Regions from separate parts of the Carnobacterium inhibens subsp. inhibens DSM 13024 genome, predicted to be linked through region 1. Evidence: a T-box and tRNA genes for the amino acid it is inferred to sense, from the RefSeq annotation. Region 1 holds a T-box; the other holds one or more tRNA genes.
What was found. A T-box is a leader RNA that pairs with one kind of tRNA and senses whether it is charged. The one in region 1 lies ahead of tyrS (tyrosine--tRNA ligase), so its partner is inferred to be a tRNA-Tyr.
Positions count from the first base shown of each region.

Region 2: it has a tRNA-Tyr gene. The T-box ahead of tyrS (tyrosine--tRNA ligase) is inferred to sense a tRNA for this amino acid. The anticodon was not compared.

Region 1 covers NZ_JQIV01000006.1:1,830,169-1,850,533, forward strand. Annotated here, with positions in the region: gene BR65_RS09930 (helix-turn-helix domain-containing protein) at 1-94, shown strand, start outside; gene yidD (membrane protein insertion efficiency factor YidD) at 160-417, shown strand; gene guaC (GMP reductase) at 690-1,664, shown strand; gene BR65_RS09945 (SDR family oxidoreductase) at 1,817-2,467, shown strand; gene BR65_RS09950 (zinc-dependent alcohol dehydrogenase) at 2,619-3,767, opposite strand; gene tyrS (tyrosine--tRNA ligase) at 3,912-5,177, opposite strand; T-box leader at 5,244-5,460, opposite strand; gene BR65_RS09960 (hypothetical protein) at 5,706-6,017, shown strand; gene BR65_RS09965 (hypothetical protein) at 6,027-6,260, shown strand; gene BR65_RS09970 (cation diffusion facilitator family transporter) at 6,522-7,691, opposite strand; gene BR65_RS09980 (hypothetical protein) at 8,574-8,927, opposite strand; gene BR65_RS09985 (hypothetical protein) at 9,108-9,365, opposite strand; gene BR65_RS09990 (hypothetical protein) at 9,680-9,976, opposite strand; gene BR65_RS10000 (DUF5626 family protein) at 10,832-11,314, shown strand; gene BR65_RS10005 (helix-turn-helix domain-containing protein) at 11,318-11,833, opposite strand; gene BR65_RS10010 (hypothetical protein) at 12,146-12,586, shown strand; gene BR65_RS10015 (DUF5316 family protein) at 12,662-12,961, opposite strand; gene BR65_RS10020 (helix-turn-helix domain-containing protein) at 13,292-13,807, opposite strand; gene BR65_RS10025 (GntP family permease) at 14,151-15,443, shown strand; gene BR65_RS10030 (glycerate kinase family protein) at 15,469-16,617, shown strand; gene BR65_RS10035 (CdaR family transcriptional regulator) at 16,762-17,766, shown strand; gene BR65_RS10040 (NUDIX hydrolase N-terminal domain-containing protein) at 17,785-18,387, shown strand; gene BR65_RS10045 (ArsR/SmtB family transcription factor) at 18,492-18,803, opposite strand; gene BR65_RS10050 (heavy metal translocating P-type ATPase) at 19,016-20,365, shown strand, end outside.
Region 2 covers NZ_JQIV01000006.1:1,990,622-2,002,731, reverse strand. Annotated here, with positions in the region: gene BR65_RS10810 (CdaR family protein) at 1-1,122, opposite strand, end outside; gene cdaA (diadenylate cyclase CdaA) at 1,122-1,961, opposite strand; tRNA gene BR65_RS10800 (tRNA-Lys) at 2,140-2,212, opposite strand; rRNA gene rrf (5S ribosomal RNA) at 2,228-2,343, opposite strand; tRNA gene BR65_RS10790 (tRNA-Gln) at 2,382-2,453, opposite strand; tRNA gene BR65_RS10785 (tRNA-Tyr) at 2,458-2,541, opposite strand; tRNA gene BR65_RS10780 (tRNA-Thr) at 2,584-2,656, opposite strand; tRNA gene BR65_RS10775 (tRNA-Glu) at 2,679-2,750, opposite strand; gene BR65_RS10770 (GNAT family N-acetyltransferase) at 2,956-3,234, opposite strand; gene BR65_RS10765 (zinc-binding dehydrogenase) at 3,329-4,321, opposite strand; tRNA gene BR65_RS10760 (tRNA-Thr) at 4,467-4,539, opposite strand; tRNA gene BR65_RS10755 (tRNA-Asn) at 4,579-4,652, opposite strand; rRNA gene rrf (5S ribosomal RNA) at 4,669-4,784, opposite strand; rRNA gene BR65_RS10745 (23S ribosomal RNA) at 4,876-7,796, opposite strand; tRNA gene BR65_RS10740 (tRNA-Ala) at 7,956-8,028, opposite strand; rRNA gene BR65_RS10735 (16S ribosomal RNA) at 8,122-9,683, opposite strand; gene BR65_RS10730 (O-methyltransferase) at 10,145-10,852, opposite strand; gene cbpA (cyclic di-AMP binding protein CbpA) at 11,074-11,715, shown strand; gene BR65_RS10720 (QueT transporter family protein) at 11,826-12,110, opposite strand, start outside.

The sequences.
Region 1 (20,365 bases):
CAAAGATGAGTATTTAAATGAAGAATGGTCTTTTTATTCTTTATTGACAACTAATGCGATTCATTTTATTGAATTTCGTAAAGCAATCGAATAAACGAACAAGATTACTTTACAAAATCCAGACCGATAGCTATACTGTAAGTCGGTAGGAGGTAGACCATGAAAAAAGTAATTATTGCTAGTATTAAAGGCTATCAAAAAGGCATTTCTCCTCTGTTTCAGCCAAGTTGTCGGTATTATCCAACTTGTTCGCATTATGCTATTGAGGCTATTGAAAAACATGGGGCCCTCAAAGGAACTATAATGGGAACAGCTCGTATTTTAAGGTGCCATCCTTTCATTAAGGGAGGATATGATCCTGTCCCGAATCAGTTTACGTTAAGAAGAAATAGAGAAGTTAAAACAGTTAAAAAATAAGTGTTATAGGCTGACAAATTTAAGTTAATTTGTCAGCCTATTTTGTTGGATTAAGTTAGTTTTATCCAATTAAAGAAATTTTTCTGTTTTCTGAATATTTATTAAAAAAGAATCTAATAACTTTGACAAACGACTTAATATAGTGTAAATTGTCTTAGGGACGAAATATGAATAAATCATAAAGAAATAATGTTCGTGTTTTTGACTCCTTATATAAACAATCGAAAATAGCCTAAAAATTAGAGCCATAACAGAAAGAGGTTAAGGAAAAGATGAAAGTTTTTGACTATGAAGATGTCCAACTAATCCCTAATAAAAGTATCGTAAAAAGTAGAACTGAATGTGATACAACAATTGAATTTGGCGGTAGAAGATTTAATTTACCGGTTGTACCTGCCAATATGCAGACGGTTATTGATGAAACATTAGCTGTTTGGTTAGCCGAAAATAATTTTTTCTATGTTATGCACCGTTTTGATGAAGAAGATAGAATACCTTTTATTCAACGTATGACAGAAAAAGGCTTATACTCTTCAATCAGTGTTGGTGTAAAAGACGCAGAATATGACTTTATTGAAACACTAGTAAAAGAAAACTTAGTACCAGAATATATTACAATCGATATTGCTCATGGGCATTCTGATCTAGTGATCAACATGATTCACCATATCAAAAAATTCTTACCAGGAACATTTTTGATTGCAGGAAATGTTGGTACTCCGGAAGCTGTTCGCGAGTTAGAGAACGCTGGAGCGGATGCAACTAAAGTGGGTATTGGACCAGGAAAAGTATGTATCACAAAATTAAAAACCGGATTTGGTACTGGTGGCTGGCAATTAGCAGCTTTGCGTTTGTGTGCTAAGGCTGCAAGAAAACCATTGATTGCTGATGGCGGAGTTCGTGATCATGGAGATATCGCTAAATCGATCCGTTTTGGAGCATCTATGGTGATGATGGGTTCATTGTTCTCAGGACATGACCAATCTCCAGGAAAAACGATCGAAAAAGACGGTAAAATGTACAAAGAATATTTTGGTAGTGCTTCTGAATACCAAAAAGGCGAACACAAAAATGTCGAAGGCAAAAAGATCCTTGTAGAATACAAAGGTGACATCGCTGAGACATTATTGGAAATGAAACAAGATCTACAATCTTCTATCTCATATGCGGGTGGAAACGATGTAGAATCGATTCGCAAAGTGGATTACGTGATCGTTAAAAATTCAATTTTTAATGGTGACCGTTAAGCAAATTTTAAAAGATCCTGTAAAGGGTCTTTTTTTTTGTCGCTGAAAAAAAAGTTGTGTTTTATTAGTTCTTTTGAGTAAATGCAAATAGTTTGTATCCGTAAGTTTCTTTGTTACACTTAATAAGTAAACTGAAACGAAAGGAGCAAGAAATGATGAAAGTATTAGTAGTAGGTGCAAATGGACAAATCGGTAAAATGATCGTAGATAAACTGCACGAAAGCGACAAACACTCAGTACGGGCGATGGTTCGAAAACCAGAACAAGCCAATGCACTAGATATGAATGGTGTGGAAGCATGCTTAACAGATTTAGAAGGACCAATTGAAGCGATTCAAAATGCTCTTGAAGGTATGGATGCTGTCATTTTCTCTGCTGGTTCAGGCGGAAAAACAGGTTATGACAAAACAATGTCGATTGACTTAGATGGAGCAGTAAAAGTAATGGATGCAGCAAAAGAAGTTGGCGTAAATCGTTTTATTATTGTTAGTGCAATGAATTCAGATGATCGTGCAGCTTGGGATAATGAAGAAATGAAACCTTACAACATTGCCAAATATTATGCAGATCGTTGTTTGAAACAAAGCGGATTGACGTATACTATTTTGCGACCAGGAGCATTGAAAAATGATCCTGCTACAGGGAAAATTGAAGTTGCTGAAAACTTGCCAGGCGGAGCTATTTCTCGTGAAGACGTAGCAGAAGTGGCTGTTGCTAGTTTAGATAACGAAACGACTTTTAATAAAGAGTTTGATCTTTTAAATGGAGATTCACCGATTGATGAAGCTTTAAAAAATCTATAACTCTGGTTTATTAGTCAAACGGAAGTGTATTTGCTGCTCATTTAATCAATAATCCTAAATGAAAGTTCTTTTCACTTTGAATACGTGGGGTAGAAAGAGGACTAGAATACAAAATAAGAGGCTGGGGACAATTGTCCCCAGCCTCTTATTTCTATACCATACCTGGTTTTAAGATAACTTTAATATTTTGATCTGCTTTTTTGTCAAAAATATCATAAGCTTGTGCTGCTTGCTCAAGCGGCATCGTATGCGTAATGATATCTGTTGGATCGAAGAGATTTTTTTCGATCATATCATACAATTTTGGCATTAGGTGAATAACAGGAGCTTGCCCTGTTTTTAAAATAACATTTCGATTAAAGAAATCATTGATAGGGAAACTAGCAGATGGTGTCATGTAGACTCCCGTAACTTGAACCGTTCCGAACTTTTTAACACTTTCAGAAGCTGTAACAAGTGGGCTAATGGTTCCGCTTTGGACGCTGAGAAGAGTTTTAGCTTTCTCTTTAGCAGGAGCTACACCATCCATACCTACGCAGTCAATGACTACATCTGCTCCACCATTAGTCGTATCATAAAGGAATTTCCCAACTTCCGTAACATCTTTAAAATTAACGGTTTCGACATTATTTGTTTTGTGTGCATGGTCTAAACGGTGTTTCACATTATCAACCGCGATAACACGTTTAGCACCTTTCATCTTAGCGAATTTTTGAGCGAAAAGACCTACTGGACCAGAACCAAGAATAATAACAGTATCGCCTTCTTTAACACCGCTGCTTTCTACACTCCAGTAAGCAGTAGGGACAATATCAGATAAGAAAAGAACTTTTTCATCTGGCAAGTCATTTTCTGGGACTACGAAAGAAGTAAAATCAGCGAACGGCACGCGTAAGAACTCTGCTTGGCCTCCAGGATAATTCCCATGCATCTTACCAAATCCAAACAAGCCGCCATTATCAAAAGCAGGATTTGGGTTAGAGTTGTCGCATTGGCTTTCCATTTCGTGAGTACAAAAATGACATTCGCCACATCCAATGTTAAACGGAATAACGACTCGATCGCCTTTTTTGACCTTTTTAACACCAGGACCAACTTCTTCAACAATTCCCATTGGTTCATGACCCACTACATAATCTTCTTCCATTACAGGTTTTCCATTATGATACAAATGTAAATCAGATCCGCAAATCGCTGTTGCTGTAATGCGGACAATCATATCAGTAGGTTCTTGAATCGTTGGATCTGGAACATTTCGGACTTCCATTTTTTCATTTCCTTGCCATGTTACTGCACGCATAAAATCGCTCCTTTTATTTGTATTTATAAGGTGAATTTTAGCATTACAAATAAAGATAGTAAAATAATAACGCTTACTGCAACTAGTGAAGAAGATGAAAAAAGAGTTTTATTTGCCACTTTCAGCAAACAAAACTCTTTTCTTCTAAACTAACTTGATTAAGAAATATTTTTTCTTGCCTTTACGAATAAGGATAAAGCGTTCGTCAAATGAGTTTTCAGGTGTCACAATAGTTTCAACATCGGTAATTTTTTCACCATTCATGGATAAAGCACCATTTTTGATGTCTTCACGAGCTTGGCGTCTAGAAGGTTCGATGCCGACTACATCAACTAACCATTCAACAATGTTTCGCTCTTCTTTTGAAGCTTCAAAAGTAGGCATATTTTTAAAACCTTCTTCGATTTGATTAGCGGTCAAACTTTTTACGTCCCCGGAAAATAGAGCTGCAGTAATCTTTTCAGCATCTTTCAAAGCTTGTTCGCCATGAACGAATAGAGTCATTTCGCTGGCTAATGTTTTTTGTGCTTCGCGTTTGTGCGGCTCTATTGCTATCTTTTCAGCTAAAGCCTCAATTTCTTCTTTTGTTAAGAAAGTAAAATACTTCAAGTATTTGACCACATCACGGTCGTCTTGATTTAACCAGAATTGGTAAAATTCATAAGGAGTGGTTTTCTCTGCATCTAACCAGATAGCACCACCAGCAGTTTTCCCAAATTTAGTTCCATCCGCTTTTAACATCAACGGGATGGTCAGCCCATAAGCTTCAGCGTCAGAACCTTCTTGTTTACGGATGTATTCTAAACCAGCTGTAATATTGCCCCATTGATCTGCGCCACCAATTTGTAATTGAACATCTTCATGTTGGTACAAGTGTAAGAAATCGATAGATTGCAAAATTTGATAAGTAAATTCAGTAAATGAAATACCCGTTTCCAAACGACTGGCAACGATGTCTTTAGACAACATAGTATTTACGTTAAAACTTTTTCCGATATTACGCAAGAAATCTAATAAAGATATTTCTTTTGTCCAATCCAAATTGTTAACCATACGAATAGATTTTTCATTTTTACCAGCATCAAATAGTTTTTCCATTTGATGTGTTAATTTATCGACATTATTTTGAACTTGTTCGCTAGTCTGTAAAACACGTTCTTCAGATTTCCCACTTGGGTCACCAATTGAACCAGTTGCTCCACCAATAACGATGACGGGACGGTGGCCAGCTAACTGAAATCTTTTTAAAATCATAAAAGGAATCAAATGGCCAATATGCATGCTATCTCCAGTTGGATCAACTCCACAGTATAGACCTACTTCTTTTTGGTCAATCAATTTTTTTAAACCTGTTTCATCTGTTTGTTGATTAATGGCATCGCGCCATTCTAATTCATCAATAATATTCATTTTTCTCGCTCCTTATAAACTGTATTTTTTGCATAAAAAAAGCCCGATAAAAAGAAGCTATCTTTTTATCGGGACGAAATTTTCCGTGTTACCACCCAAATTGCAGTCTGTTTTTAACGCAAAACACGCTGCCACTCATTTACTGTTAACGTAGTAATACGCTTGAGGTTAATCAAGTTACTCCGGAGTGTACTTCACAAATTGGTTTGTGCCTATTTTCATCAACCACAGGCTTTCTATTGAACAGGGACCAAATGTTACTATGCTCTTTCATTGTAAGTTGTTATGAGATTGTCATTAGTATAGATGAAGTGAAGACAATTTGTCAATCTTGTTTTAAAAAATCTATAAAATTTTCAATCGATACAAAAGATTCTCGCCTTGGCCGACTATTATAGAACGACCGTTGTATTATCTTAAATATTGTTTAAGATTGCTTATATATTAAGGTTTTCTGTTGCAATGAACTCAGTATATTGGTTCAATAGGAATTGTAAACATATAAAAGATAAAGAGGAGGATAATGTAATGATGACACATTTTTTTGATTCATACTGGTGGATGTTTTCAGGCGTATTCGTCATAGCAAGTATTTTAATAACCTTAAATCTAGTAAAAGTAATCGGTTTTAGAAAAGAGTCTTCTTTAATGCTAAGGGTAATCGATTTGATCCTTTCGCTAGGCCTACTATTGCTTATGGTTTCAGCTAACTTTTTTTCGGGAGTTTTATACGATCAATTTAACCTAGCAACAGATAATATGCTGCTCGTCTTATCCTTTTATTCAGGAGTAGTCTTTTTAATCCAAATTTATTTCACGTTTAAACGTAATAATAAATAAGCATAATCTATGATGGCAAATAATTTAAAGAAAGCAGGAATCAAAATGGGCTTTTGGTATTTTCTCATACTCTTTGCAGGTATAGCTCTTATTGGAGCAGGTGCGGCTAAGAATGATGTTTCACGTTCGGTTAAGATTGTAGTGATGTTGTTTATTCTTGGTATTGTCTTTATTTTCATTTCGTTAGTGCTATTTATGCCAGGCAGTTCTGAGATCATTTCTCAACTGTTAGACAGGAATTAATAGGTCGAAAAATGGCATAGCTAATCCAATGTTTCAAGATATAAAAAGCATATACATTGCTAAAAATAAAACAACCTGATGATATTATTAATCGTCAGGTTGTTTTATTTAGAATCTCGTTATTTCTCATCTGTTCCAAACTCTTTTGAAATTAAATTTATAATAGTTGAAAATGTGTTTGTGCAAAATAGGATTGCTAATAATGTAATTTTTAAAATGAAATTAACCATATTTTTCATTTCTCTCCTTTATTTGTATCATCTACTTTTTCAATAAATAGTTCCTATCGAAAATAAGGTCAATCTCATATAACCCTATATGTTTGTTAATATCTTTTTCGATTTTGTCTAGAAGCTGTTCATTTGTTAGTTTAATGTCTTCTGGGACGACCACGTCGAATTGAATAATCGGGCGAGTCCCTTTTTTTTCAATACGAAAATCATGGAATTGCAGATTTAAGTTGTAGGATTTCAATAATTGTTTGACGAGTCTGTATACATTTGTTTGTTCTTCACTATGGATATCAATGGGATCCAAATGGCAGACTAAGTTAATTCCCAGTTCTGCTTTGAATTCTTTTTCAATGGCATTGATCACTACATGGGCTTGAGTAAGACTCCAACTGTCATCAATCTCAATATGGATAGTTGCAAATGTTTTCTCAGGACCATAACTATGGATCAACAAGTCGTGGTAGCCAATGATGGATTGGTGATTATCTAGATAAGCAATCATTTTTGTGAGTTCTTCCTCGCTTGGACGTTTTCCAAGTAAATCATTAATAAATTCGCTGAGCATTTGAATACCACTAAAGATAATATAAAAAGCAATTAGCAGTCCTGTATAACCATCAATCTGCCAGCCTGTTAGGTGTTCAACTGCAGCCGAGACTAATACAGCAACTGTTGTGTAAACATCATTAAAGCTGTCTTTTGCGCTAGCTAACAATGTTTTTGATCCGATATGTCGCGCGGTTTCCTGGTAAAAGTAACCTTGAACAACTTTGATACCTATTGATGACACTAAAATAATAAACATCAAGGGAGAGGTTTGTAAACTTTCTGGCTGCAAAATACGTTCAATCGATGTTCTTAAAAATTGACCACCGACAAACAGAATGATTAAAGAAATGATCATGCCTGTGATGTATTCTGAACGCTGATGACCATAGGGATGTTCTTTATCTGCTGGCTTAGCAGCTATCCGAAAGCCAATCAATGTTAAAACCGAAGAAGCTGAATCCGACAAGTTGTTCATCGCATCCGCTATAATAGAAACACTTCCTGAAAATAAGCCAATTAACAATTTCATTCCAAATAATAGGAAATTAGATAATAAGCCTATCTGCCCAGCTACTGTACCGAAAGCAGCTCGTGATTCTTTTCCCTTTTCTTTACTTCTTCGTTCAATCCATTCAAAAAAATAATTCACAAAGACCCTCCTAAAAACCAAACTTGAAAACAAAAAAATATAAACTGATAATTGCTGTGTCCATATATATTTTGCATAAACAAAAGTATAACAAATTATAACTTTTAGTAAACACATAAAAGTGGTTAGATGCGTAAATTATTTTTTTATAGGAATATCTTTATCTGTAACTTACTGAAGTATAACTAGCAAAATTGTAAGTTGTTTAAGTAAGTATCAAAAGCGACTTAATTAGTGGATAGTATAGTGCAAAAAAACGATGTAATAACCTCACTGATGTTAACCAATTCTACTAAAGAGAGCTTGAATCAATATGGTGAAATGTAGGATTGAGATACATTTAAATAAGCCAAAAACTAAAAGTAAAAAAAGAGTAATCATCAACTCAGGTACAAGTTGTTAGTCTTTTTTGTTCTACAAATATATTCAATACTTAATCGGAAAACAGTGGTATAGCAGGCGGTATCCCGGCTTCAGGTAGAAGATATAAGAAAATTGTAAAAAGAATTAATAGAAACGAGAATAATACTACAAAGTAAAGAGCAATATGTTTTCTCTTTGCAATAATTGATAAAATAGATAAAATAAGCCCCCCAGCGGATAGAAAAACACATATTGAAAATGCAAACCATATATTATATGCCCCTATTATGGTTAAGCTATTTGATGAGAATAGAACAATATAAGTTGATACAAAAATGATACTTAATGTTGAAAAAAACTTTGTGTTTTTCTTAAGCAATTATAACCCCTCCATTTCTCTTTTCCTAATTGCCTATTTAAATTATATCTCAAATAAATATCTGAAATTGCTTAAAAGTCTATCAAAATTTTGTTGAATTATATTTAATTTTTAAGTGCTTTTTTTTACTTATACCTATCTCAAGGAGCAAATCCATAATATAAAATTTCAAAAATAGGCTGTCCCAGTATTAAAATTCCAGCTAATGCACCTACATAAAAAATTATGAAGATTACTTTCAATAAGGGAAATTGATCTTGTGCTCCTATTTTTTTTATTCCATACCATGCAAAAATAACTAATTGAGGTATAAACAACACAAAATAGGAAGTAGTAACAAATGTGGAAAATTTCTCATATGCCTGAAACCCTACATTTTGGGTAGTCATTAAAAAAACCAATTTTTCAAACCAAAGAAAGAGAAATGAGAGTTGTAAAAGAGATGAAAAAATAGTAATGCTAAAAGAAATATATTTCTTTTCTTTTCTGACCAATAAATAAATACTTCCAATATAAACGATTCCAACTACGATAGCGTAAAATGGTTGCATTGCGAACAAGAATACCGCCTCTTTTCTTTATCTAAACAACATTAAATTTATCACAATATTTTAAACATACATTCTTAAAATTGTTTTATCTATGTAAGATTCATTATCGTTTCTAATTTTTAGTTACTGAACTTCTGCTTCGATAACTGTAATTTCACCGTCTGCAGAAACTTTACTTATACCTTTAGAACCATCTTTTTCATTTAACCAATCAATATAATACTCGCCATCTTTTTTTTCTGTAGAGATAATTTTAGCCGTTCCCATAATAGTACTATTTTGATCGATAATTGTTTGTTCTGCTTCTTCTTGAGAAGTATTGGAGCATCCCGCTATAAAAAACAAAATTAACGCACAAACTCCAAAGAAATAATTTTTCACGAAAACAAACTCCTTTCAAATTAATTTTATTATTTTGATACTTCTTTTTTATCTTATTTCTAAATTACTTAACAGATAGTTATAAACAACAGCATAAATTTAATAAAATAAATACTTGGTAACTGTCTGACAAGAGTAGACTCTTATCAAACATAAGATAAGTTTGGAAAGAAAGAGAAGAATATTTATATATTTTAAGAAAGAATTGCTTCTTTTTTTCCTTGAACAACCCAATAATCGGCAATACCGCCCATTTTAGACCAACTCCAACCAACGATAACGAGACCAATGGCAGCTGAAAATAGACAATCTAATCATTTTAAATCTATGATATCTCGCAAATCATCTAATTGAGAACTAGATATTTTACCTACTCTATCTTCTGAGCCTATCCCATTTATTACGGTCGATTCATTTCCATCCAACCATATACTAATAGGATGTGTAGATGTGCCTTCTTTGTAATGACGTATTTGCAATATGATATCTGCATACCCATCTGGCTTGTCTATTTCCTCTGTAAAATTAATTTTATCAAACCAATTTTCAAATTCTGCTATTTTTTCTTTATCTTTTATTTCTTCAGAAAATTCATAGCTTGATTCACTCATTTGGCTTCAAACCTGTAATGTTTTATCAGGCTTTATAACTTTCGGTAAGATTAATAATATCAATAATAAAATGCTAACAGTAAAAAATACTATTTCTTTTTGATAAAAAACAACCTTTCTTTTAATAGTTGAATTGTATTGTTTAGATTATATCAAACTCATCATTCTATGTCTGACTTTCTTTTATCGTGCTTATTTTAAAATTAAGATAAGCACGATACATGAAATTGGATAAAATCAGGTATCAAGAATACTGTTCTAATAGGGTTCTTTTTTGTATAGGGATCTAATGCATGATTTCGAGGTATGATAAACAAAATCATGTGTCGCTTTTATTAGAAGAAAAGACTTTTAAATGAGCTGCAATGTCTATTCAATATAAATTCAACAACTTTTATTAGGTTTGATGTGCAATAAAATTACAAATGTCGTTAATTCAGATTACTCTGAAAATTCAAGTGTCGTAGGGAGTAGAATCTTTTTATGTATAACTACTCATTGATTACACCTTAATAATTATTATATTTTTTTACTATCTTTAAAATAAATATAGGAACAAAAACTAAAGACTGCATAGCGATTGTTCTGATTATTGCACCTGATAGACCATTGCTGTTTGTAAAGAAATAGATCTCTATAAAAAGCACTGCAAATGAGATGATAAATAACATGATAATTTTTTTTAATGTAAGGTTCTCTCTCATTTCTATATCCCTTCAATTCATATTATTTTTTATAACTAATTTGTGACGGTAATAGTTACTAAATATTCTTTTAAATGAAATAAATAGTTATTAATACAACTTTATCTGCTATATTTTATATGTTACTAAAAAAATAGTTGGAGGAATTCATTTGAAAAAATTAATCTTTCTTTTAAGTAGTCTTGCTTTTTTTAGTTTTTTTACTGCAACAAAGGTACAAGCTGAAGAATCTTTTCCATCACCAGAGAGTAGTGTTTTCTATGATTTAAATCAAGGTGGACTACAGCAGTTTGAAGTTGAGAATGATCTAGGAGAGACCTATACCATTACCATTGAAGAAGAGCCTCAATTTTTTATTATGGCAAGTGCTGTTAAGAGTGGTACATATAAAATTACAAAAGAAAAAGCATTACAATGGAAAGCTAGTTACAAAATTGATGTAAGTAATAATAAAATTACACGAGCACACTCTGCTTCAGCAACAGCCTTCACTGGAAGCTTTAAAAGTTTATTATTGAAAGTAGATAGTTCTACACAAGCCACTTATTATTTAAAGCGAACAATATTACTTGCAGAGACCTCTATAAACTTAAGAGCTAAGTTGGCAGGAAGCAGTATTTCGATAACGTATTAGTCATTACTCGCCAAGGTACTCAACAGTAACCGTCCCCCAGCCGAAAATATCGCTTAAAATACCGTATCCAATGAACAAATTAAATGCTATACAACAAATACACGCTATGTAGACTACCTTATATAGTGTGTTTGTTTTTTTATTTCTAATGATGAGAAGAGGGGAGACAATTAAACCTAAAGGTGCGATTAAGAAACTGAGAATAGAAAGAACCAATAACATTAAACCTTCATCGTTTTCACTTGTTCCACGAATAAAATCTAATTTTCGATAATTTTCTTGGATCTTAAGTTCATTTGTTTCGATTTTTTTTTTAAGCACTTGGTTTTCTTTCAGCAATTCGTCTATGGATACTTCATAGTAAACACTCAGTTTTACTAGATTATCCAAATCAGGATAGCTATTGCCATTTTCCCATTTTGAAATTGACTGTCTGGAAATGCTTAAATATTCCGCCACATTTCCTTGGGAAAAACCTTTATTGATTCTGCTTTCTTTTAAACGTTCTCCTAATGCCACAACTTTTCCTCCTCGTATCTTATTTTTCTTTATCGTACCTGAAAGTAAGCACCTTTGGCTATAAGCCAGTGGTTGCGTTTAGCACGCATTGGTTTACATTAGGGGATAAAATCAATAAAACTACTCGTGCAACAAATAGTTGCTATTGTGTAAACGACTAGGTTCTATAAAAGTTAGTAAAAATAGTTGATAATAGTTATAGCCAGGAACAACTAATGATTAAATGTAATGGTCTTCATTTTTAGTACATTACAGCTCAGAATAAAAATTAGGAGCAGACAATTGCTTCTTATAAAAAAGGGAGGTATATTTTTGAATAACAGACATAAAAAAGGTGTTTTTATGTTAACTGTACTTTTATTTCTAGCGTCTTGTACTCAAAAAAAAGAACAATTAGAAGTATTTTCCATTCCCATATCTAATGGAGAAGTTTCCGTGAAAAATTTTAATATCATCAGTACTAAAGGCCAAATATATATTGAAGACAACTATTATTTGAAATTTCAGGATGAAAACATAAAGAGTATTAATTTTGGTATTTATGATAAAGAAAGTAAACTAATCTATTCGTTTGCGCAAAATGTTGATTTCTTTAGGGATACTGATAAGATCGAAGAGAACACAGGTTTTATTATTGATAGTAGTCATTTTAGAACGGGCGATGAAATAAAAATAGAAGTTAACTATACTTATAGTGACGGGACAAAAAAATCCTTTACTAGTAATGAAAAGCTTGAAAATGAGAATGAATAAATTGCAGCGTTATAAATTAACGCAGCATGGATAACTGAATCATGAACAAAGCTATGAGGTTACTACCAGAAGCAATTAAGAAAGATAGTCAACGAGCAAAACTAAATAAAAGGGTAGGGCGAAAATTAATATTTTCCAACTATAAAAAATAGATTTTGTTGTGTTTACCGGATTTGAATAATAATTACAGCGTTGTCTATCACCGCTAACGAAAGCTCCAGAAAGTATTATTGCAAGGACAGTCAAACCAACAGAAGAATAATGAATTGTTTTGTTAAAACTAAGACTTGTAAAAATAGCTAGTAAATAAATCAAAAATATTAAAACGACACTTATATAGAAAATCTTTACCGTAGCAAGTAAACTTCTTTTCATTGGAGTATCTCCTTTTAACTAGTGATTGTTTTTACATTCGTTCAAATTTATATTATACTTGATATTGTTCAGCAAATCACTTGCGGTTCCGTTTTTCTGTGACCTGGTTTGTGAAAAGTATATATTGTTGTTGGTTTTAACTTTTACTATTAAAGTGAAAAGGTAAAGATGGTAATTTGCATCGGTGTAAAAGGATGTTTGTTAAAGTAACAAATTGTTGGCAAGTATTTATAGATACTGTGATATGGCTAAAAAAAGATCGAGACAGTTTAATTTGTCTCGATCTCTTTTTTATTTAGAGTGCTTATGTTACTAGTTTTTACATAGAGTTTATTCGCCAAGATACTCAACAGTTGTAGTTCCCCAGCCTAAATAGTCCCCAGTAATACTATAAATAACAAATGCATTAACTAATAAACTACAAGCACACGCAAAGTAAACAAATTTATGCAGTGTATTTGTTTTTTTATTTCGTTTCATTACAATTGGCGCTACAAATAAACCGAATGGAGCAATTAAGCAACCCATAAAAGCAAGGATTAGAAGTATGAGTCCTTCATCTTTTTCAGTATTCCTCCAAATAGAATCTATCTTTTTGTTAGATTCTTCAATTTCAAGTTCATTTATTTCAATTTTTTTCTTAAGGTTTTGATTTTCTTTCAGCAATTCATCAATTGAAACTTCATAATATGTACTTAACTTTACTAAATTGTCTAAGTCAGGATAACTATTATTATTTTCCCATTTTGAAATCGATTGTCTTGAAATATTTAAATATTCCGCCACATCTCCTTGGGAAAACCCTTTATTGACCCTACTTTCTTTTAGGCGCTCGCCTAATGCCATGTTTACTCCTCCTTGAAACCTTGCTTTTCTCTATCATACCGAAAGTAAAGACGGTTGACTATACTTTATGGGTTATATTTTAACAATGGATGATTTAATTAAGTGAAAAATTTCGTTTTTTATTGGACTGAAAATGAAAATCTAGTTTTTTAGAAAAGGGTGACGTATTTAGTAATAAAGAGGTGATAAATTCTGAGTTTTTCACACATCGTAAATCAAAGGCTTGACGAGGTTGGTTTTGTGCATTTGCACAATTACTTTTGTTAGTATGACAATAGATTTTTGATGAAATGAAAAATATAATGTAAGCGCACACAGACAAATGTTAGGAGATGTTTTAGATATGGTAGATAGTACGATTCCTTGGTTTGCAGCGATTATTGGGTTACTCGTTGCAATTATACTTATTTTGAAAAAATTTAATCCTGTATATTCTTTATTCTTTGGAGCAATTATTGGTTCATTGATTGGTGGAGCTTCATTGGTTACAACGATAGATATTTTAATTAATGGGACACAAAGCATTATTGGAACAGCTATTCGAGTTCTTGCAGCAGGTATGTTGGCAGGAGTAATGATGGAATCCGGTGCAGCGGAGTCGATTGCAAATGCGATCGTTACTAAACTAGGGGATCAAAAAGCTATTTTATCTTTGGCTCTTTCAACTATGATCATTACTGCAGTGGGTGTATTCATTCCAGTAGCTGTATTGATTGTTGCCCCTATTGCATTGTCTGTAGGGAAACAAACAGGTATCAGTAAGATTGCCTTATTAACGGCTTTATCGGGCGGGGGAAAAGCTGGAAATATTATTTCTCCAAACCCAAATACGATTGCTGCAGCAAATGGTTTCGATTTAAACTTAAGCAGTGTCATGTTAGCTGGTTTTATCCCCGCTGTATTTGGACTTGTAACTGCTGTTATTATTGCAAATGCAATCAAAAATAAAGGTGAAATGGTAAGAGATAGAGATATTCTGAAGCAAGAAACAAAAGAATTAATGCCTTTGAGAAAAGCATTAGTCGCTCCAGGATTATCAATTTTCTTATTGTTGATCAATCCAATCGGAACAGTCCTAAAAATAGATGCTATTGCAAATTTAAAAATAGACGCATTGTATATATTACCTTTTGCTTCAATTGTAGGAACGATTGCAATGGGACATGCGAATAAAATCAGTGAATATGCTTCTTCAGGAATTAAACGCGTAACAGATACGGTTCTAATTCTGATAGGTGCTGGAGCGATTGCAGGACTGATATCTGCATCTGATCTGTCTGTTCAAGTAGTAAAAGTAATTGAAATGATAGGAATTTCAGGTACATTCTTAGCACCAATCTCAGGTATTTTGATGGGATTAGCAGTAGGATCAACTTCTACGGCCGTCATTCTTGCTACTGGCTCATTCGGAGAGGCAATTTTAAATACCGGAACTTCTTCTTTAGCAGCATCTGTAATGGTTCATACAGGAGCAACCGTTATTGATAGTGTTCCTCAAGGAAATTATTTCCATATTACGGCAAATAGTATGCATATGACAATTAAAGAAAGAATGAAAGTTATTCCATATGAAATGTGTATAGGTGGGGTAATGGCTGTAGTCGCAACAGTGTTGTATGGATTTATCCTTAATTAATCAAAAGAAAAGAGGAAAATAAAAAATGAAGAAAACATTTGTGGTGGCACCTGATTCTTTTAAAGAAAGCATGAGCGCAAAAGAAGCCTGTGAAGCAATGGCTAGAGGAATCAAGAAAGTTTTTACAGATGCGGAGATCAAACTTGTTCCTATGGCTGATGGTGGCGAAGGAACAGTGGATTCGTTAGTAGATGCAACACAAGGAAGAAGGATCGAAGTTGAAGTATCTGGACCGATTTTCCAAGAAAAAGTAACAGCATATTATGGCATTTTAGGTGACTGCAAAACGGCTGTTATTGAAATGGCGAAAGCAAATGGGATCGAACTGTTAGCAAAAGAGCGACGAAATCCACTCATCACGTCTACATATGGTACGGGTGAATTAATCAAAGCAGCTCTTGATGAAGGTGTAGAAAAAATTATTATTGGAATTGGCGGCAGTGTAACAAACGACGGCGGAGCTGGAATGGCTGAAGCGTTAGGTGTGAAATTTCTAGATCAAAATGGACAACCCGTTCCTCAAGGAGGAGGATCTTTAAATCTTTTAGCTTCAATTGATACTTCTGAACTAGACCCCCGCATAAAAGATATTGAAATAGAAATTGCTAGTGATGTTACGAATCCTTTGACAGGTGAACATGGGGCTTCTAATGTTTTTGGTCCTCAAAAGGGAGCTACTCCTGAAATGGTAGAACAGTTAGATGCTAATTTGAAACACTACGCACAGATTATTCAAAGAGATGTTCAAAAAACAATTGAACACTTACCTGGATCTGGAGCAGCAGGTGGTTTAGGTGCTGGTTTACTTGCTTTTACCAATGCAATATTAAAACCTGGCATTGATATTGTTATCGAAATCAATGAATTAGAAGCACATATTGCTGGTGCAGATTTTGTTTTTACAGGTGAAGGAGGAATGGATTTCCAAACTAAATTTGGCAAAGCACCATATGGAGTTGCAAAAGTTGCAAAACACTACCAAAAACCAGTCTTTGCTTGTGCTGGGTATGTCGGAAAAGATGTAGAAGTGCTTTATGATGAAGGAATGACGGCAATTTTTGGTATTATGGCAAAAGCAGAACCAATTGAGGAAGCTTTGAAAAACGGAGAATCAAATCTAGAACGAACTTGTGAAAACATTGCTCGAATATTATATTTGGCCAATGGTATATAGTCCTGATTTAGGAATAAAATAAACAGAAAACTTGATATTTTAAGTCTAAAGTAAGATACTTTAACGTATATGTCGGTCAAGAACCAGTTTAGAAGTTGTCATTTCTAAACTGGTTTTTGCATAGAAAAGGTGGCAGAGGGGCAGTTGTTAACTAAAAAACAAGCTAGTTTAATCGTCAGCAAGCTGATGGGAGATATCCCTTATAACATTAATATTATGAATGATTTAGGGATCATTATTGCAAGTGGCGACAGTAATCGGATAGGAACTTCGCATAGAGCAGCTGAACGAGCGATCAAAGAAAAAAAGATCATTGAAGTTTACCATGATACGCATCTAGAGAAAAAAGGAACCAATGAGCCAATCATTTATGAAGATAAAATAATTGGAGTGGTGGGCATCACAGGTGAACCTGACGAAGTTCGCCCGTTTACAAAAATTGTCAAGACTGTTTCCCTTTTGCTTATTGAAGAACTAAATATTTATAAGCAAAAAGAGGAAGATAGAGTTGCGAAGAAAGCTTTTTTGAAGCAGTTAATAGATTCGGATGGCGTATATACAGAATCATTAAAAAAAGAAGCAAGGGAAAACTATAAATTAGAACTAGGAAAGCTGTATTATGGAGTTTTTGCTGAAGGAAAAGACGTTTTACGGTCAGTTGCCTATAAGAAAGAAGTATTTGCATGGCATGAAGGATATATAATTTTTTTAGAAACGCTGGAACCAATAACTACAAGGAATGATGAGCTGATTATTATCAGTACACATGAAAAAAATATTGGACTTATTCTTCAAAATATCAAACAAACACATTTGATGCTTTCCTTTTTTAAATGGAAGAAAAAAGGAATCGAACGAACGGATACTTATTATTTAGCTAATTTATTTTCATTTTCTATTCCGCCAAATCAGGATCTTTTGAAAAAAATAAAAGAAGCAGCGCCAGAATATGCAGAAACATTAGTTTGTTTTGCACGAAATAATAAGAGCATCAACGATACTTCATTGGAACTTCATATTCACAGAAATACATTGAATTATAGAATTCAAAAGATAGAAGAGATAACGGGAAGAAATCCTCGTATTTGGTATGAATTATGGGAGCTGTTTTATCATTTTGCTTATCATTTCATGAATGAGGAAGATTAAAGAAAGGACTAGATTTATTTGACTTTAAATTACTTAGAACAATATAGGAGATTGCTTTCAATAGCTGAGGCAGGAATATTTTATGGGAAAGATCCATTTGATAAAGAACGTTATGAAGAATTACAAAAGCTGTCATTGAATTTAATAAGCCATTTGGGAAATGAACCAATTGAAAAGTTGGAAAATATTATAGATTCTAGTGAAGGATACCCTACTCCTAAAATTGATGTTAGAGCGTTTATCAAGAAAGAGAATAAAATATTGCTTGTAGAAGATTTGACGACAAAAGAGTGGGCATTGCCTGGGGGTTATGCAGAAGTCGGATTAACACCCAAAGAAAATATTATAAAAGAAGTAATGGAGGAAACGGGCTTAATTGTGGAAGATTGTGTGTTGATTGCTGTAGTTGATACAAACTTACGAAAGGATATCCCTCAGATGTTTCAGTATTATAAACTGGTATTTTATTGTACAGTTACGGGCGGAATATTTAAAGAAAACATCGAAACTTCTGACGTAGATTTTTTTGACTTAGATAATCTACCTAAATTATCGTTAAATAGAACAACTAAAGAACAATTAATGGAATTATCGAATAGTACAAATGTTTATTGTGACTGATTGTTTTATTGTATTGTTATTTAAATGATTAAAGAGAAAGACTGCCTTTATAGTTTAGGGCGGTCTTTCTCTTTGGGTAATAAACCAACTAAAATGCTGTAAAGTTAGTTGGATTCTTTACTATGTGTGATAACTTGTTCTAATAGATTAAAAACATGGTCGTCATCTAAACTATAAAAAATGGTTTTTCCGTCTCTTCTAGTTTTAACTAAATGAGCTTTCTTTAGTGCATTTAATTTATGAGAAACAGCGGATTGTTCCATATTTATTAAATTAGTGATTTCTCCTACACTTAATTCTTGGTCTTTTAATAAATAGATTATGGAAAGTCTAGCTTCATTTTGTAAAATTTTGAATATTTTACTAACGGATGTAAGTGTTTCTGGATCTAAAATAGATGGTTCTTTATTTGCCATGATTAACCTCCTTGGATACATGAAGTAAGTCTCATGTGTTAAGGATAGCACGCTTTTTTCTAAAAGCAAGTAGTGTAAAGGTAGTTTTAAACCGGCCTAATCTTGTTGACTTTATTCTTATGCGTGGTATACTTTTTTTGAAACATATGAATAAAATATCATATGTAAAACAGAGTTATTACGATTTAGAAATAAGTACAGGAGGAATTTTTATGTCTGAAGAAAAGAAACGCCATGAATGGATACTTGAGGGTATAGATTGTGCAAATTGTGCTAATAAGATTGAAAATGGCGTATCAAAAATTGAAGGCGTCACAAACAGCAATGCTAATTATATGACAAAGACCCTTAGTTTTGATGTTGACGAACAAAAAGAGTTGAACATTCTGCCAGTCATCAAATCAAAAATAAATAAACTAGAACCTGATGTAACGTTGCTCTCTAAATCAACTAAGCTTCCAATTGGAAAAGATGGTCGTGCATCAGATAAAAATAAAGGAACAAGCCATCTAGAAGACTCACATCATTCACACGATCATAGTCATGAAGAAGGCAATGTGAAAACTACTATTAGTCGGTTGGTCCTTTCTTTGCTTTTATTACTGGCTGCGAATTTTGTACCTATGAATGAAATAGTGTCCTTAGGATTATTTGTGGCAGCTTATCTTGTAGCCGGATACGATGTGGTCTGGAGAGCCATCAAAAACATGTTCAATGGACAACTGTTTGATGAGAATTTTTTGATGACTATCGCTACGATAAGTGCTTTTTATATTCAGGAATATCCAGAAGCGGTAGCCGTTATGCTCTTTTATCAAGTAGGAGAAATTTTCCAAGATATCGCCGTTAGTAGATCACGACGCTCGATTGCTGATTTGATGGATATAAGACCGGACTATGCAAATCTAAAGCTAGCAGATGGCAGCACGCGCAGCGTATCGCCAGACACGATTAGAGTTGGCGATACGATTGTCATACGGCCAGGAGAAAAGGTTCCTTTAGATGGGGAAATCATTACTGGAACGTCATCAATGGATACTTCTGCATTAACGGGTGAGTCTGTTCCTAGGAGTGTGGCAGTAAAGGACAGTGTATTGAGTGGATTTATCAATAAAAATGGTCTAATTGAAGTGAAAGTTGAGAAGCTTTTTTCTGAATCAACAGTTACAAAAATCCTTGATTTAGTAGAAAATGCAAGCGGTCGAAAAGCTCCAACTGAAAACTTTATTACGAAGTTTGCGCGTTACTATACACCCGTTGTTGTTATTCTGGCTTTAGTGCTAGCGATTATTCCTCCACTAGTTTTTCCAGAGGCTACATTTAATGAATGGATCTATCGAGCAAGTATTTTCCTTGTTATTTCTTGTCCGTGTGCATTGGTTGTATCAATTCCTGTGGGCTTCTTTGGTGGGATTGGAGCAGCTTCAAAAAAAGGAATTTTAGTGAAAGGAAGCAACTTCTTAGAAGGATTGAATGATATTAAATACGTCATTATGGATAAGACTGGAACGTTAACAAAGGGTAAATTTGAAATTACGGATATTCAGCCTGTAAACGGATGG
Region 2 (12,110 bases), 160 kb from region 1:
AACAGAGCCTTCACTCGATGATGTTGAGGAAGATTCACTTACTGAGTCTTCGATTTCTTCTTGTGTTGATCCATTAGATGAATTAGACTCGCTTGAATTTGAACTAGAACTTGAACTACTCTGATTCGATTCTGTTGTGTTTTGATTATTCTCTTGTGACTTTTTTTCAGTAACTGTCACCGTAACCTCAATTTTTTCTGGTTCTATAGCTGTTACACCTTCAAGTACAGGTAATTCAATTGTTTGTTTAGTTGTTTTAGTGATATCCGTTACATCGATATCAACTGGATAACTGCTTAAGCTATCTAATAGACCAGCTTCAGCTTGTATAGCAACTGTCGTAGCGGATTGATTGCTGATGCCTAATTCATAATTCAAATTCTCATCGCCAGTACCCGCTTGATTCAATACAATAGGTACTTCTTTAAGTACTGGTGTAACTGGTATGGTTACCGTTACTTCCTTAGGGTTAAGCTCAACATCTAATTTATTTCCCTCAGCATCCATAACTACAATCGGCAAAGTTTGAACGATATCCTCTGTAATATCTTCTTCTTTGTTGACCACAACCTTAACTATATCAACCTGGTCAATAGTAGAAGCAGTCCCTGTTAATTCAACAGTTTCGTAATTTAAAGAAGGCGAACCTGCTTTAAATTTTTCATTTATGAGTGAGTCATCAAATTCAACATCCACACTAAACGTTTCAACTTTTTTTTCTTCGATTGTTATCGTTACTTCTTCTGGCATAATCTTGTAGTCTAATTGAGGTGACAGTCCTTCCGCAACTAATTCAATAGTATGAGTCCCTACACCTAAATTATCTAAATCAGCTGCTACAACATCAAAATTTTTAGTTGTTTTCGTATTTAATACAATACTTGAAGGCCCCGATATTTCTACTGAAACAGTTTCTGGAAAACCTGTTACATAGTAATTACCTTGGTCAATTTCAACAACTATTGGCACTTCAAATATCGTGTCGGTTGTAGAAGCACTCAATCCATCGATTCCGCTAGTCTGTACCCTATTATTACTGCTGTTTACATACGTAAAAAGAAGAATAGCAAATGCGAGTGCAATGATCTTCATAAACCATGGATTATTGTAAATTTTCTCCATTATTTAGAAGCCCCCTTTTTAAAACTATCCACCATTTCTTGAAAAGAATTTTTCTTTTCTTCTTCTTCAACAATAATCAAGTTTTTACTTAAGAATTTTTCAAAATCTTCTTTAGATAATTCTCTTAACAATTCACCTTTATACGAAACACTTACTCCACCAGTTTCTTCAGAAACAATAATCGTTATAGCATCCGTTACTTCACTTAAACCAATTGCAGCACGATGCCTTGTCCCAAGTTCTTTAGAGATAAGCGTACTTTCTGACAGTGGCAAATAACTAGCCGCAGACGCAATTTTATAATCTCTAATAATAACTGCTCCATCATGTAATGGTGTATTGGGTATAAAAATATTAATCAATAACTCACTAGAGATATCTGCATCTAATGGGATACCCGTTCCAATAAACTCATCTAGTTCTGTATCCATTTGGATAGAAATCAAAGCACCAATTCTTCTTTTTGCCATATATTGAACAGCCTTTACCAAATGCTGAACTAAGTTTTCTCCAGGATTAACTTTTCTTTTTGTTCGATTAAAAAATGATCCGCGTCCAAGATGTTCTAGTCCTCTCCGCATTTCAGGTTGGAAAATAATAATCATTGCTAAGACACTCCATTGAATAACTAAATCTACGATCCAATCAACTGTCTGCAATTCCAAGAAGAAACTAACTATCTTTATGATTATGATAACGGCAATTCCTTTTAATAATTGTACAGCTCTTGTACCACGCAAAATTTTAATAAGTTGATAGATAAAAAATGTCACCACTAATATATCTACTACATTTAGAAAATTGCGCCACGTTACTACTTGTGACCAATCTATAGACATATGCGCACCTCCGATAATGTTTCTGATTGTCACCCATTGTGTATTATACCATATTATTTCTTACGAATAACACTAATCTATCTATTTAATACCCGTTAATTATTCTAAAAATTAATCGAATTATTATTTTTAAATACAAAAAAAGCTTGTAACGTTTATCCGTTACAAGCTGCTGTTATGAGTCATGCAGGATTCGAACCTGCGACCCTCTGATTAAAAGTCAGATGCTCTACCAACTGAGCTAATGACTCATTTAAAATGAATTTGCATGGCAACGTCCTACTCTCACAAAGGGAAACCCTTCACTACCATCGGCGCTTAGAAGCTTAACTACTGTGTTCGGCATGGGAACAGGTGTGACCTTCTTGCCATCATCACCACACAATTTTCATTTTGTATCTTTCTTGCATATTAATGCAACTGGGCTAGCTGGATTCGAACCAACGCGTGAGGGAGTCAAAGTCCCTTGCCTTACCGCTTGGCTATAGCCCATAAATGGTGGAGGGGGGCAGATTCGAACTGCCGAACCCGAAGGAGCGGATTTACAGTCCGCCGCGTTTAGCCACTTCGCTACCCCTCCATAATTAAATTATCTTTAATATCAAATGACCAACTAAACGTATGCCGGCTAAAGGAGTTGAACCCTCGACCCTCTGATTACGATTCAGATGCTCTACCAACTGAGCTAAGCCGGCAAATATTTAATAATAAAGAATATGACCCGTACGGGAATCGAACCCGTGATACCGCCGTGAAAGGGCGGTGTCTTAACCGCTTGACCAACGGGCCAAAATTGCTAGAACTATTCAAGCACAAGATATATTATATAAATAATTCACGTAAATGTAAAGACTATTCTTTCATTTTTTTGTATTTTTAATCATTTTATAATCTTAAAACTATTATTTAGATGTGAAATAAAAAAGGGACTATGAACAATTACTAATCCATAGCCACCTTACCAAAAAAAATCAGTTAATTCAATACCTGTTCACTATTCAGCTTCTATACTTTTATACTTTTCCGGTTTCCGATCAAATAAAGCTTTTGCATATGGACAAAGAGGAACAATTTTCTTGCCTTCTTTTTCCATTTCTTCTACTACTTTATCAACAAGTTGTGCTGCAATTCCTTGACCTCTTAATGAAGGATCTACAAATGTGTGATCTAAAATCACCTTATCTTCACCAGAAGGGACATAAGTTACTTCTGCAATTAACTTTCCTGATTCATCATTTTTAAAGAAACTATTTCCATTTTTTTCAAATTCCATGTTAACACTTCCTTTTTAATTTACTTCTTTAAGTTTAACACTTCTTGAATTAGATACCAAGAAAAGCCTTACAAAAACCATAGTACATTATTACTTACTTAAAGCGAAGCACAATTTTCCCCATTTGTTCAGCATTATTTAATCGATTAAACGCCATTTCATAATTTTCAATATCATACACACTATCAATAATAGGTTTTATGGAATGAGTTTCGATAAAACGCAGCATTTCCTCATACTCATCTTTACTTCCCATAGTTGTTCCTTTTAATGTATATTGTCCATAAAAGAATTCTCTTAGATTAAATTCAACTTTATCACCTGTGGAAGACCCAAATAAAACCATTATTCCTCCTTTTTTTAATTGTTTTAATGATTGATTAAAAGTTGCGGCTCCTACTGACTCTATTACAATATCTACTTTTTCTCCATCTAATTCTGTTTCCCAATCCTTATGACTGTCTATAACTTTATCTGCTCCTAAATTTAGAGCTTCTTCTAATTTTTCTTTTGAACGCGAGGTCACATAAACTTTCGCACCAACTGCCTTAGCAAATTGAAGCATATAAGTAGCCACGCCGCCACCAATTCCTGGGATAAGAATAGTTTGCAGACTGGAGACTTCTCCTTTTGTAAAAAGGGCTCTGTACGCAGTCAATGCACTCAAAGAAAGAACTCCAGCTTCCTCCCACGTTAAATATTTTGGTTTTAAGGCTATAAATTGTTCATTACTAACAAATTCTTCTGAGAATGTACCTTGTAATGGATTTCCTAATATTTGAAATTTTTCTGGAGGGGCTTCACTTTTAGTTGTCCACCCAATACTAGGATTTATTATTACTTCATCTCCTACTTTAAATAAAGATACCTCTGAGCCTATTTCACTGATAATTCCTGCTCCATCCGATCCAGTTATTAAAGGCTCGCTTATATTTTTGTGGCTTTCAATGGTTGCTAAATCTCGGTGATTTAAACCTATAGTTTTAATTTTAATACGTACATCATTCTTGCCCAAATTGTTAGTTTTAATATCTTTAAGGCTAAGTCCTTGTATTCCTTCAATCTTTTCATGTACTAAAGCTTTCAAATTCATCTTCCTCTCTTCGTCTTACTTTTCTACCTTTAAGTATATCAGTACTTCAAGTCAGACACAAAGAGAGAGCTCTAATAAAATTTATTCAAACGAAAAAGAGACCCCTAAGATCAAGGTCTCTTCTATCGTATTATTCGTAAGCCACTTGCCGGATTCGAACCGGCGACCTCTTCCTTACCATGGAAGCGCTCTACCGACTGAGCTAAAGCGGCACTACTAAATCAATACTATTTATTTGCAAAAAAAAAGAACTCCGCAAGTAGGACTCGAACCTACGACATCATGATTAACAGTCATGCGCTACTACCAACTGAGCTATTGCGGAATAATTAATTGAATCTGCGTGGCAGCGTCCTACTCTCACAAAGGGAAACCCTTCACTACCATCGGCGCTAAGAAGCTTAACTGCTGTGTTCGGCATGGGAACAGGTGTGACCTTCTTGCCATCGCCACCACACAAATTTCAATCTAGAGAACGTTGTTCTCTCAAAACTGGATAAGTTAAAAGTTTGTTCTTCGTTTAGAAACCGTCGTACACCGTTTATTCTTTGGTTAAGTCCTCGACCGATTAGTATTGGTCCGCTCCATCTATCGCTAGACTTCCACTTCCAACCTATCAACCTGATCATCTCTCAGGGGTCTTACTCACTTACGTGATGGGAAATCTCATCTTGAGGGGGGCTTCACGCTTAGATGCTTTCAGCGTTTATCCCGTCCACACATAGCTACCCAGCAATGCCCTTGGCAGAACAACTGGTACACCAGAGGTGTGTCCATCCCGGTCCTCTCGTACTAAGGACAGCTCCTCTCAAATTTCCTACGCCCGCGACGGATAGGGACCGAACTGTCTCACGACGTTCTGAACCCAGCTCGCGTACCGCTTTAATGGGCGAACAGCCCAACCCTTGGGACCGACTACAGCCCCAGGATGCGATGAGCCGACATCGAGGTGCCAAACCTCCCCGTCGATGTGGACTCTTGGGGGAGATAAGCCTGTTATCCCCAGGGTAGCTTTTATCCGTTGAGCGATGGCCCTTCCATGCGGAACCACCGGATCACTAAGCCCGACTTTCGTCCCTGCTCGACTTGTAGGTCTCGCAGTCAAGCTCCCTTATGCCTTTACACTCTGCGAATGATTTCCAACCATTCTGAGGGAACCTTTGGGCGCCTCCGTTACACTTTAGGAGGCGACCGCCCCAGTCAAACTGCCCGTCAGACACTGTCTCCCAGCCCGATAAGGGCTGTGGGTTAGAGTGGTCATACAGCAAGGGTAGTATCCCACCAACGCCTCCACCAAGACTGGCGTCCTGGCTTCAATGGCTCCTACCTATCCTGTACAAGCTGTACAAACACTCAATATCAAACTGCAGTAAAGCTCCATGGGGTCTTTCCGTCCTGTCGCGGGTAACCTGCATCTTCACAGGTACTATAATTTCACCGAGTCTCTCGTTGAGACAGTGCCCAGATCGTTACGCCTTTCGTGCGGGTCGGAACTTACCCGACAAGGAATTTCGCTACCTTAGGACCGTTATAGTTACGGCCGCCGTTTACTGGGGCTTCAATTCTGAGCTTCGCCCGAGAGCTAACCCATCCTCTTAACCTTCCAGCACCGGGCAGGCGTCAGCCCCTATACGTCATCTTACGATTTTGCAGAGACCTGTGTTTTTGATAAACAGTCGCCTGGGCCTATTCACTGCGGCTGACCAATTGGTCAGCACCCCTTCTCCCGAAGTTACGGGGTCATTTTGCCGAGTTCCTTAACGAGAGTTCTCTCGCACACCTTAGGATTCTCTCCTCGACTACCTGTGTCGGTTTGCGGTACGGGCAGTTTGTTTCTAACTAGAAGCTTTTCTTGACAGTGTGACATCGGGAACTTCGGTACTTAATTTCCCTCCCCATCACAACTTGTTCTTAAAGAAGCAAGCATTTGACTCACTTCAAAACTTGTTGCTTGGACGCGCATATCCAACAGCGCGTATTCCTTAGCCTACTGTGTCCCTCCATTGTTCAAACAAAACAAACTGGTACAGGAATCTCAACCTGTTGTCCATCGTCTACGCCATTCGGCCTCGACTTAGGTCCCGACTAACCCTGGGAGGACGAGCCTTCCCCAGGAAACCTTAGTCATTCGGTGGACGGGATTCTCACCCGTCTTTCGCTACTCATACCGGCATTCTCACTTCTAAGCGCTCCACTAGTCCTCACGATCTAGCTTCAACGCCCTTAGAACGCTCTCCTACCATAGAACCAATGGTTCTATCCACAGCTTCGGTGTTATGTTTAGCCCCGGTAAATTTTCGGCGCAGGGTCACTCGACTAGTGAGCTATTACGCACTCTTTAAATGATGGCTGCTTCTGAGCCAACATCCTAGTTGTCTAAGCAACTCCACATCCTTTTCCACTTAACATAAACTTTGGGACCTTAGCTGGTGGTCTGGGCTGTTTCCCTTTCGACTACGGATCTTATCACTCGCAGTCTGACTCCCGGATATAAATCAATGGCATTCGGAGTTTATCTGAATTCGGTAACCCGAGAAGGGCCCCTAGTCCAAACAGTTGCTCTACCTCCATGATTCTAATTCCGAGGCTAGCCCTAAAGCTATTTCGGAGAGAACCAGCTATCTCCAAGTTCGATTGGAATTTCTCCGCTACCCACACCTCATCCCCGCATTTTTCAACATACGTGGGTTCGGTCCTCCAGTGCGTATTACCGCACCTTCAACCTGGACATGGGTAGATCACTTGGTTTCGGGTCTACGACCACATACTCATTCGCCCTATTCAGACTCGCTTTCGCTACGGCTCCGTCTCATCAACTTAACCTCGCATGGGATCGTAACTCGCCGGTTCATTCTACAAAAGGCACGCTATCACCCATTAACGGGCTTTAACTATTTGTAGGCACACGGTTTCAGGGGCTATTTCACTCCTCTTCCGAGGTTCTTTTCACCTTTCCCTCACGGTACTGGTTCACTATCGGTCACTAGGGAGTATTTAGCCTTGGGAGATGGTCCTCCCGGATTCCGACGGAATTTCTCGTGTTCCGCCGTACTCAGGATACTGATCAGAGTGGATGTGGTTTCGGATACAGGGCTTTTACCTTCTTCGGCAGACCTTTCCAGGTCGCTTCTCCTACCAAATCCATTTATGACTCTATGTGTTCAGTCCTACAACCCCAGAAAGCAAGCTTTCTGGTTTGGGCTATTCCCGTTTCGCTCGCCGCTACTCAGGGAATCGATTTTTCTTTCTCTTCCTGCAGGTACTTAGATGTTTCAGTTCTCTGCGTCTACCTCTACTAACCTATGTATTCAGTTAGCAGTAACATCCTATCAAAGATGCTGGGTTCCCCCATTCGGAAATCTTTGGATCAAAGCTTACTTACAGCTCCCCAAAGCATATCGGCGTTAGTCCCGTCCTTCATCGGCTCCTAGTGCCAAGGCATTCACCGTGCGCCCTTATTAACTTAACCTATGGTTAATCGTTAATGTTCAATACTCATCTTACGATGAGAACCTTAAAAAACTCATTTTTAAAACTTTTCGGTGTGTTTCTGGTTTCTTACTTGAATTACAATTTTTAACTTTATCCAGTTTTCAAAGAACAACTTTTTTTGCAACATTAGTTGCAATGGAGCCTAGCGGGATCGAACCGCTGACCTCCTGCGTGCAAGGCAGGCGCTCTCCCAGCTGAGCTAAGGCCCCAAGAGCATATTTAAATTAATTATGAAAGATTTTTGACCTCTCAAAACTAAACAAAGTAAGTACGAATGTGTGGGTTTCCGTTAAATTCCTTAGAAAGGAGGTGATCCAGCCGCACCTTCCGATACGGCTACCTTGTTACGACTTCACCCCAATTATCTGTCCCACCTTAGGCGGCTGGCTCCCAAAAGGGTTACCTCACCGACTTCGGGTGTTACAAACTCTCGTGGTGTGACGGGCGGTGTGTACAAGACCCGGGAACGTATTCACCGCGGCGTGCTGATCCGCGATTACTAGCGATTCCGGCTTCATGCAGGCGAGTTGCAGCCTGCAATCCGAACTGAGAATGGCTTTAAGAGATTAGCTTGGCCTCGCGACCTTGCGACTCGTTGTACCATCCATTGTAGCACGTGTGTAGCCCAGGTCATAAGGGGCATGATGATTTGACGTCATCCCCACCTTCCTCCGGTTTATCACCGGCAGTCTCACTAGAGTGCCCAACTGAATGCTGGCAACTAATAATAGGGGTTGCGCTCGTTGCGGGACTTAACCCAACATCTCACGACACGAGCTGACGACAACCATGCACCACCTGTCACTTTGTCCCCGAAGGGAAAGCTCTATCTCTAGAGTGGTCAAAGGATGTCAAGACCTGGTAAGGTTCTTCGCGTTGCTTCGAATTAAACCACATGCTCCACCGCTTGTGCGGGTCCCCGTCAATTCCTTTGAGTTTCAACCTTGCGGTCGTACTCCCCAGGCGGAGTGCTTAATGCGTTAGCTGCAGCACTGAAGGGCGGAAACCCTCCAACACTTAGCACTCATCGTTTACGGCGTGGACTACCAGGGTATCTAATCCTGTTTGCTCCCCACGCTTTCGAGCCTCAGCGTCAGTTACAGACCAGAGAGTCGCCTTCGCCACTGGTGTTCCTCCACATATCTACGCATTTCACCGCTACACGTGGAATTCCACTCTCCTCTTCTGCACTCAAGTTCTCCAGTTTCCAATGACCCTCCCCGGTTGAGCCGGGGGCTTTCACATCAGACTTAAAGAACCGCCTGCGCTCGCTTTACGCCCAATAAATCCGGACAACGCTTGCCACCTACGTATTACCGCGGCTGCTGGCACGTAGTTAGCCGTGGCTTTCTGGTTAGATACCGTCAGGGGATGAGCAGTTACTCTCATCCTTGTTCTTCTCTAACAACAGAGTTTTACGATCCGAAAACCTTCTTCACTCACGCGGCATTGCTCCGTCAGACTTTCGTCCATTGCGGAAGATTCCCTACTGCTGCCTCCCGTAGGAGTCTGGGCCGTGTCTCAGTCCCAGTGTGGCCGATCACCCTCTCAGGTCGGCTACGTATCATCGCCTTGGTGAGCCATTACCTCACCAACTAGCTAATACGCCGCGGGTCCATCCATAAGCGGTAGCCGAAGCCACCTTTTTTCCATCTGTCAGGAGACAATTGGAAATATGCGGTATTAGCATCCGTTTCCGGATGTTATCCCCCTCTTATGGGCAGGTTACCCACGTGTTACTCACCCGTCCGCCACTCTTTTGTCTCGGTGGGTGCAAGCACCCGGTGAAACAAAAGCGTTCGACTTGCATGTATTAGGCATGCCGCCAGCGTTCGTCCTGAGCCAGGATCAAACTCTCATATAAAATGATGCTTGAAGCTCATTATTGATTGCTAGCGAATAATTATTCACTATATTTGTTACTGTTGACTCAGCACTGCTGAGTCACCCTCACATTTGGTTCGTCTTACTTTGTTTAGTTTTCAAAGGTCAATCTCTTCATCTGACAACTATTGAAGTATAACACCTTCACATTATGCTGTCAACGATTATTAATAATTATTTTTTTATCTGTATAATTATCCAAGTAACCGCTTCACTTTAGTTTTGGTGACTAGAATATAGTAACACGTATCATCCTAGCTGTCAACACTAATTTTCACATCTTTTTTTACGTTGCTGCTTCTTCTGTAACAACGTGTTCTACTATAACAAGAATTTCTTTTTTCGTCAATACCAAATAGTTAATTTTTATTATTCAAAATGCATTTTAATAAAAAATATACATTAATTACCTTTTATTAAAATGCAATCCAGTCTTTTTCTTTATTCTTTGTCTTCAACCATAAAAGAAAAATCAGTATCCTCTTTTTTTACAACCATTAACAACCCATCACCTAAAGGCACAATACTTGATTCTAAAGAAGGGTGTTGCATAACTACTTCTAGAAAGGCATTTAACTTACGGTGAATGGTTCTTCTATTTTTAGGAATATCTTCTTTAGGGGATAAAATCGTTCCCCCTTGTAAAACATCATCTACAATCAACATTCCACCTACTTTTAACAGCCGCATACAATCTGGAAAGAAATCATAGTATTTAGATTTCGCACTGTCCATAAAGATAAAATCATATGGCCCATCCAACGTTGCAAGTATATCCGCAGCTTGCCCTTCTAATAATGTAACTTTATCCGTCAACCCAAGTTCTTCATAATTCTTTCTCGCTTTTTGAATCATTAAATCATAACGATCAATCGTCGTGACATGACCATCCTTACCTACGTGTTGCGACATTAGACTTGAAGAAAAACCAATAGCAGCACCAATCTCCAAAATTTGTTTAGGCTTTATTTGACCCAATAACAAGTTCAAAAAAACAACTGTTTCATGAGGAATAATTGGCACTCCGTCTTTATTGGCTTGTCGCTCAATTTCTCCTAATTTTCCATCTAGAGGTTTTTGCTTTTTACGCATAAACTCTACTACTTCTTTATCCACAACTGGCCGATACATCATTTCATTTCTTACCATGTTTTCCCCACTCTTCTAATAGTATCTATTTTTTCCTTCTATCTGCTTTTTTTATTATAGAATGCTACGTACTTTCAAACAAGTTAAAGTTATTATTCCTTAACTACTTTTCCTTACTGCAGAAAATTTTTCCTGACTTTCAAAAGCATTGGCTACCTTACCGGCTATATGTTATCATCAACTTAAATAAACCAAACCAATCCTTAAAGGAGGATACATTCATGCTTATAAAATCTCTTTGCATCCCAAAGAAAAAATTAACAACAGTAAGTGAAACGGTCACTCTTCAAGAAGCAATCGATATACTTGAAACTTCAGGTTTTCGTTGTGTCCCTATCTTAGATGAAACTGGAACGATTTTCAGAGGGAACATTTACAAAATGCATATTTATCGTCATAAAGCTAATGGCGGAGATATGAATTTACCTGTTACTCATTTATTAAAAAATGCTACAAAGTTTATTTCTATCGAAGCTTCTTTTTTCAAAGTTTTCTTCTCAATCAAAGAATTACCTTACATTTCAGTATTGGATGAAGACAATCGTTTTTATGGAATTTTAACTCACAGCTCTTTATTGAATATGCTGCAACAATCTTGGAACGTCAACACTGGAAGTTACGTATTAACGATCGCTTCGACTGGTCAAAAAGGCGATTTAGCAAATATGGCGAAAATCATTAATCGTTTTTGTTCAATTTCAAGTTGCATTACTTTAGATGTGGAGCAAGATGACTTAGTTCGTCGCACTATGATCACTTTAGAATCCGGTGTTACAAAAGACATTGTAAAACAACTATCAAGTGCTTTGAGCAAAAAAGGGTTCCGCATTGTTGAAGTGGAAGATTTAAAGAATGCTATTTAAAGTTTTAAATAAAAAAGTGGTTGGAACAATGTTCCAACCACTTTTTTATATTCATTTAGTTTTGAACCGAGGAAATAACAAATCGTTCAACTTACCATCTCCTAGGCTTATTATCCTTCTATTTGTTTATTGAAGTGAACTTTCTTATCGATATAAATCATAATTGGCATACCTATGCCCATTACGACAAGTTCTCCAATTGCTACTGTGAAGTAGCTAAACCAAAATGGTAATTGCAATGCTAAGTATAATTCCCAAGCAATCAATCCTGAACCTAGGGTGAAACAAAGCGTATTTATACTCATCTTTATCCAAACATTTGTAATTTTTCTTGTTATACCGCTCATTATAAGTAAAGAAAGAAGCGAATGCGCAACCCCAAACACTAAATCATA